Regions from separate parts of the Comamonas testosteroni genome, predicted to be linked through region 2. Evidence: riboswitches for the same ligand, from Rfam matches in the RefSeq annotation. Region 2 holds a riboswitch; the other holds the start of a gene.
The links. Region 2 has a riboswitch for S-adenosylhomocysteine ahead of metH (methionine synthase). Riboswitches for the same ligand answer to the same signal wherever they lie in the genome.
Positions count from the first base shown of each region.

Region 1: linked by a shared signal. The riboswitch ahead of ahcY (adenosylhomocysteinase) and the one ahead of metH (methionine synthase) in region 2 are both predicted to bind S-adenosylhomocysteine.

Region 1 covers NZ_CP043568.1:674,741-678,347, forward strand. The annotation lists gene F0P97_RS03050 (sensor histidine kinase) at 1-1,281, shown strand, start outside; gene F0P97_RS03055 (response regulator) at 1,316-2,023, shown strand; S-adenosyl-L-homocysteine riboswitch at 2,042-2,138, shown strand; gene ahcY (adenosylhomocysteinase) at 2,214-3,607, shown strand, end outside.
Region 2 covers NZ_CP043568.1:161,963-165,569, reverse strand. The annotation lists gene metH (methionine synthase) at 1-1,963, opposite strand, end outside; S-adenosyl-L-homocysteine riboswitch at 2,000-2,109, opposite strand; gene gltS (sodium/glutamate symporter) at 2,533-3,607, shown strand, end outside.

The DNA of each region.
Region 1 (3,607 bases), 510 kb from region 2:
TTTGTGCCGCCGCGCAACTCTTTCAGCGTCAACGATACGCAATACCTGTTCACCTTTAGCCTGATGCTGGGTGTGGCCCTGGTCTGCGGCCAGCTGACGGCGCGGCTGCGCCACGAGGCGCGCGTGGCCGCAGAGCGCGAACGACGTGCCGGCGCGCTGGCCAGGCTGGCGCGTGATCTGTCGGGTGCGCTGACGCAGGAGCAGGTCACGCAAATTGCGCTGGCTACGATTTCAGGCGTTTTTGATGCCCAGACCGGGCTGCTGGTGCCCGATGCCGATGAGCGCTTGCAGCTGGCGCATGGCAGCGAAGCCCAGATCGACACCAGCGTGGGTCGCTGGAGCATGGAGCATGGCCAGATGGCCGGCCACGGCACCGATACCCTGGCTGCCGCGCCGGCGCTTTATGTACCGCTGATGGCGCCCGTGCGCTCGCGCGGCGTGCTGGTGCTGCAGTTGCGTGCGCCGCAACGATTGCGCGTGCCCGAGGAGCGACGCCTGCTTGAAGCCTGTGCCAGCCAGATCGCCCTGGCATTGGAGCGTGTGCACTTTGTGGAGGTGGCGCAGCAGACCCAGATCGCCATGGAGGGCGAGCGCATGCGCAACACCTTGCTCTCAGCTGTCTCGCATGATCTGCGTACGCCGCTGACGGGCATTCTGGGTGCGGCCCAGGCGGCCTTGCCGCATGCGCCGCAAGGGCCGGCGCATCATATGCTGGTGCAGATTCGCAATCAGGCTCAGGCGCTGCAGCAACTGGTGGACAACCTGCTGGCCATGGCGCGCCTGCAGCAAGGCGGTGTGCAGCTCAAGCGCGAATGGCTGCCGGTGGACGAGCTGGTGGGTAGCGCGCTGGCGCAGATGCGCGAGCGACTGGCCGCTCATGTGCTGCAGACCTCGCTGCCGGCAGATCTGCCCTTGCTGCAGCTCGATGCCGTGCTGATGGAGCGTGTGCTGGTCAATCTGCTGGACAACGCCATCAAGTACACGCCCGAAGGCACGACGATCACCATGGGCGCCAGCGTGACCGACGGCGACTGTGTGCTGAGCGTGCAGGACGCGGGGCCGGGCCTGCCCGGGCATCTGTCGGCTGAGCAACTGTTCGAGCCGTTTACCCGTGGGCAGGCGGAGAGTGCCGTGTTTGGCATGGGGCTCGGGCTGGCTCTGGCTCAGCGCATTGTGCAAGCCCATGGCGGCAGATTGCGGGTGGCGGCGGCAGACCCCGGGCCGGGCACCATTTTCAGCGTACACCTGCCCGTGCCCGAGCAACCGGCCATGGACGAATGAGCCGACAATCTCGTGCATCAATTGAAATCCCGACATGACGAGCTCCGCCCCCCGCATTTTGCTGATTGAAGACGACGCCAGCATCCGCCGCTTTGTCCGCCTGGCACTGGAGGACGAAGGCTGGCAGGTGTTCGAGTCCGAAACCGCCAGGCGCGGCCTGATCGAGGCCGCCAGCCGACAGCCCGACGCCGTGGTGCTGGACCTGGGGCTGCCCGATGCCGATGGCAAGACCGTGATTGCCGAGCTGCGCGGCTGGAGCCAGTTGCCGATTCTGATCCTGTCCGCGCGCGAGCGGGAAGAGGAAAAGGTGGCGGCGCTGGACGCCGGTGCCGATGATTACCTGACCAAGCCCTTTGGCGTGCCCGAGCTGCTGGCCAGGTTGCGCGTGATGCTGCGCCGCCGCCAGCAGGCATCGGCGGCAGACAAGCCCGGCAACTGTGCGCGTTTCGGCGCGGTGGAGGTGGATCTGGCGGCGCACGATGTCAAGCGTGACGGAGTGGCCGTGCACCTGACGCCCATAGAGTTCCGTCTGCTGGCGACGCTGATTGCCGGCCATGGCAAGGTGCTGACGCATCGCCAGCTGCTGCTGCAGGTCTGGGGGGCGGAATATCTGGACCGCCCTCACTATCTGCGCGTGCACATGGCCAACCTGCGCCAGAAGATAGAGAGCGATCCGGCCCAGCCCCGGCATCTGGTAACCGAGTTGCAAGTCGGTTATCGCTTGGTGGGCCTGGAAGGCTGATTCCCTTATAATCGCCCTCCATCCGAGGAGCGTTGCAGCGTTCCCCAGCCAGCCATGAGCTGGTCTGCGTGGGGCGTGAGGCTCGGATTTCATCCCGCAACGACGCTCGCCCACGCTTTCTGTGCGGTGAGCCGGTTTATTCCCCCTCTGCTGCAGAACGTGGTTTTTCATTCAAGATTTGGAGAAAACCATGAACGCTGCCGTGCGCTTCAACCCCGCTGATTCGGCCATTACCGATATTTCCCTGGCTGCCTGGGGCCGCAAGGAAATCAGGATCGCCGAAACCGAAATGCCCGGTCTGATGGCCGTGCGCGAGGAGTTCGCCGCTGCCCAGCCCCTGAAGGGCGCGCGCATCACAGGCTCGCTGCACATGACCATCCAGACGGCCGTGCTGATCGAGACGCTGACGGCTCTGGGCGCACAAGTGCGCTGGGCCTCGTGCAACATCTTCTCGACCCAGGACCACGCAGCTGCCGCCATCGCCGAAACCGGCGTGCCTGTCTACGCCATCAAGGGCGAGTCGCTGGAAGACTACTGGAACTACACCCACTCCATCTTTGAATTCGGTGCTGCCGGCACCGAAGGCGAAGGCCCCAACATGATCCTGGACGACGGCGGCGATGCCACCATGCTCATGCACCTGGGCAAGCGCGCCGAGAAGGACCTGTCCGTGCTGGCCAACCCCGGCTCGGAAGAAGAGCGCATCGTCTTCGCCGCCATCAAGGCCAAGCTGGCCGTGGACCCCACCTGGTACAGCCGCAAGTCGGCCCAGATCATGGGCGTGACCGAGGAAACCACCACCGGTGTGCACCGCCTGAACGAAATGTCGGCCAAGGGCACGCTGCTGTTCCGCGCCATCAACGTCAACGACTCGGTGACCAAGTCCAAGTTCGACAACCTGTACGGCTGCCGCGAATCGCTGGTGGACGGCATCAAGCGCGCCACCGACGTGATGATCGCCGGCAAGGTGGCTTGCGTGGCCGGCTACGGCGACGTGGGCAAGGGCTCCGCCCAGGCTCTGCGCGCGCTGTCGGCCCAGGTGTGGGTGACAGAGATCGACCCCATCAACGCCCTGCAGGCCGCCATGGAAGGCTACAAGGTCGTGACCATGGAATACGCTGCCGACAAGGCCGACATCTTCGTGACCACCACCGGCAACAAGGACATCATCCGCCACGAGCACATGGTTGCCATGAAGGATCAGGCGATCGTCTGCAACATCGGTCACTTCGACAACGAAATCGATGTGGCTTCGATCGAAAAGTACAAGTGGGAAGAAGTGAAGCCCCAGGTGGACCAGATCGAGTTTCCCGACGGCAAGAAGATCACCCTGCTGGCCAAGGGCCGTCTGGTGAACCTGGGCTGCGCCACCGGCCACCCCAGCTTTGTGATGTCCAACTCCTTTGCCAACCAGACCCTGGCGCAGATCGAGCTGTTCACCCGCCCCGATGCCTACGAAGTGGGCAAGGTCTATGTGCTGCCCAAGATCCTGGACGAAAAGGTCGCCCGCCTGCACCTGAAGAAGGTCGGTGCCATGCTGACCGAGCTGAGCGACGAGCAAGCCGCTTATATCGGCGTGAGCAA
Region 2 (3,607 bases):
CCTCATCGTCGAGGATGGCTGGGTACGGCCCCGCCAGATCCCAGGTCTGGAAGAACGGGCCCCAGTCGATGTACTGGGAAATTTCGGCCAGGTCGAAGTTCTTGAACACACGGCGGCCCAGGCTGCGCGGCACCACGGGGGCGTGGCTCACCACGGCGGCATTGGCACGGGCCTGCTCCAGCGTCCACAGCGGCGTCTTCTTCTTGTTGGCATGCTGGGTGCGCACCTTGTCGTAGTCGGCGCTCAGCTCGTCCAGATAGGCCTGCTTGCCTTCGCCCAGCAGGCTCTGCGCCACGCTGACCGAGCGCGAGGCATCGGGCACATAGACCACGGGGCCGTCGTACTTGGGCGCAATCTTCACGGCCGTATGCACGCGCGAGCAGGTCGCACCGCCGATCAGCAACGGAATCTTCTTGATGCGGAAGTAGTCGTCCTTGTCCATCTCGCCGGCCACATACTGCATCTCCTCGAGACTCGGAGTGATCAGGCCCGACAGGCCGATGATGTCCGCGCCCTCGGCCTTGGCCCTGGCCAGGATCTCGTGGCAAGGCACCATCACGCCCATGTTGATGACTTCGAAGTTGTTGCACTGCAGGACCACGGTGACGATGTTCTTGCCGATGTCGTGCACGTCGCCCTTGACGGTGGCGATGACGATCTTGCCCTTGCTGGTCACGTCCAGGCCCGCCGCTTCCTGCTGGCGCTTCTCTTCCTCGATATAGGGCACCAGGTGGGCCACGGCCTGCTTCATCACGCGCGCGGACTTGACCACCTGGGGCAGGAACATCTTGCCGGCACCGAACAGGTCGCCGACGATATTCATGCCGTCCATGAGCGGGCCTTCGATCACGTGCAGCGGGCGGCCGCCGCCCTGCACCACGATCTGCTGGTAGGCCTCTTCGGTGTCTTCGGTGATGAAGTCGGTGATGCCGTGCACCAGGGCGTGCGACAGACGCTCGCCAACCGTCTTCGGTGCCTCGGCCGTGCCGCGCCACTCGAGCTTCTTGCTGTCGTCCTTGGCCGCACCCTTGGCGCTGTCGGCGATCTCCAGCAGACGCTCGGCCGCATCGGGGCGGCGGTTGAGCACCACATCCTCCACGCGTTCGCGCAGCTGGGGCTCCAGGTCGTCATACACACCGACCATGCCGGCATTGACGATGCCCATGTCCATGCCTGCCCCGATCGCGTGATAGAGGAACACGGTGTGGATGGCCTCGCGCACGGGGTCGTTGCCGCGGAAGGAGAAGCTCACGTTGGAGACGCCGCCCGAGACCTTGGCACCGGGCAGGTTCTGCTTGATCCAGCGTACGGCCTCGATGAAATCGACGCCGTAGTTGTTGTGCTCTTCGATGCCGGTGGCCACGGCAAAGATGTTGGGGTCGAAGATGATGTCCTCGGGCGGGAAGCCCACTTCATCGACCAGAATGCAGTAGGCGCGTTCGCAGATCTCGATCTTTCGCGCAAAGGTGTCGGCCTGGCCTTTTTCGTCAAACGCCATCACCACGGCGGCCGCGCCATAGCGCTTGACCAGCTTGGCGTGCTTCTTGAACTCCTCGACGCCCTCTTTCATGGAGATCGAATTGACGATGCCCTTGCCCTGCAGGCAGCGCAGGCCGGCTTCGATCACGTCCCACTTGGAGCTGTCCACCATCACCGGCACCTTGGCGATATCGGGCTCGGAGGCAATCAGGTTCAGAAAGCGCACCATGGCGGCCTTGCTGTCCAGCATGGCCTCATCCATGTTCACATCGATCACCTGGGCGCCGTTTTCCACCTGCTGGCGCGCCACGGCCAGCGCTTCTTCATACTGTTCGTTGAGGATCAGACGCGCAAAGGCCTTGGAGCCGGTGACGTTGGTGCGCTCGCCCACGTTGACGAACAGCGTCTCATCGCCGATGAAGACGGGCTCCAGGCCCGACAGACGCATGGGAGGAATGACAGTGGAAGGGGTAGCAGCGGACATCAGCTCACCTGTGTGAAAACCAGAAACAGAATCGAAAACAGGTGAGCGCCGTTGGGAGTGCAGGCAGATCGTCAACCGGATCTGCGACCCCGAGCCTGACGGGTCAAACATCTCAGGGATGACCTGCTGCAGCGCTCCTCGGGGTGAAGCCCGTCATTCTACGGCGAGGGCGGGCAATCGGGGCTTCAAGGCGCTTTGCCCCGTGGCTGTGCAGGCGAGCTCTTTGCGAATGGCTATAGCAGATTCGACTTTCCACGCCCCAAAAACAGGAGCAGGGCAAAAGGTAATTTCGCAAAACACGAATGCAACCATCTCATTTCAAGCATATTCCCGACATGGTGCGCATCCGCAAGGAATGGCGCGCACCGCTTTCCGGCTCTCAGGCAGCCCGGCACCGACGGGCCCGCCTGCCATGAGTGGACAAGCACCTACAGCCCCTATCTTTGAGTCTTTGGCACCATCGGCAGCAAATGTCTGGTCCATGTGCTCAGCCGTGCACAGCCGATTGCCAGCCATGACCGGGCTGGCCATTCAGCCATCGCATGGAACGGAACACCCAGGAGATCTTCATGAACGTGACCTTCGGCGCGTACTACACCCTCATCATGGCCGTGCTTGTGCTCATGCTTGGCAAGCTCATGACAAGACATATCCGCTTTCTGCGCGACTTCAATATTCCCGAGCCTGTCTCCGGCGGCCTGGTCGTGGCGGCCATCATCTTCATGCTGCATCAGACCACGGGACTGGCGCTGAGCTTCGAGGGCAGTCTGCAGTCGGCGTTCATGCTGGTGTTCTTCTCGTCCATCGGCCTGAGCGCGAACTTCGCGAAGCTGCGTGAGGGCGGCTCGGCGCTGTTCATTTTCCTGGGCGTGATTGCCGTCTTCATCATGATGCAGAACATCGTGGGCGTAAGCCTGGCCACCGTGCTGGGACTGGACCCGTTGATCGGCCTGGTCGCGGGCTCCATCACGCTGGTGGGCGGTCACGGTACGGCCGGAGCCTGGGGCTCGGTGCTGGAAAACCAATACGGTCTCACGGGAGCCACCACCCTGGGCATTGCCTGCGCCACTTTTGGCCTGGTCATCGGCGGCCTGGTGGGCGGCCCGCTGGCCAAGCGGCTGATCACGCGCCATCAGCTGGCCCAGCCGCTGACCGAGTCCGAACAGCTGCGCGCCGATGCGCCCGCCGTGAGCGAAGGCAGCGAGGTCGCCAACTTCGAGTCGCCCAACAAGGCTCCGCGCCTGATCACGGCCGATGCGGCGGTGGAGACGCTGGCCCTCTTCGCGGGTTGCCTGGCTTTTGCCGAATTCATGACCGGCCTGACCATGGGAACGGTCATCCAGCTGCCTACCTTTGTCTGGGCGCTGGGCGGCGGCGTGGTCATACGCAACGTGCTGGACTATATGTTCGGCTTCAAGGTCTTTGACCGCGCCATCGACGTCTTCGGCAATGCCGCACTGTCCATCTATCTGGCCATCGCGCTGCTCTCGCTCAAGCTGTGGGAGCTGACCGACCTGGCCGGCCCGCTGATGGTCATCCTGGCCGCGCAGGCCATCGTCATGACGCTGTATGCGGCCTTCGTGACCTTCCGCATCATGGGCAAGAACTATGACGCCGCCGTGCTGGCTGCCGGCCACTGCGGTT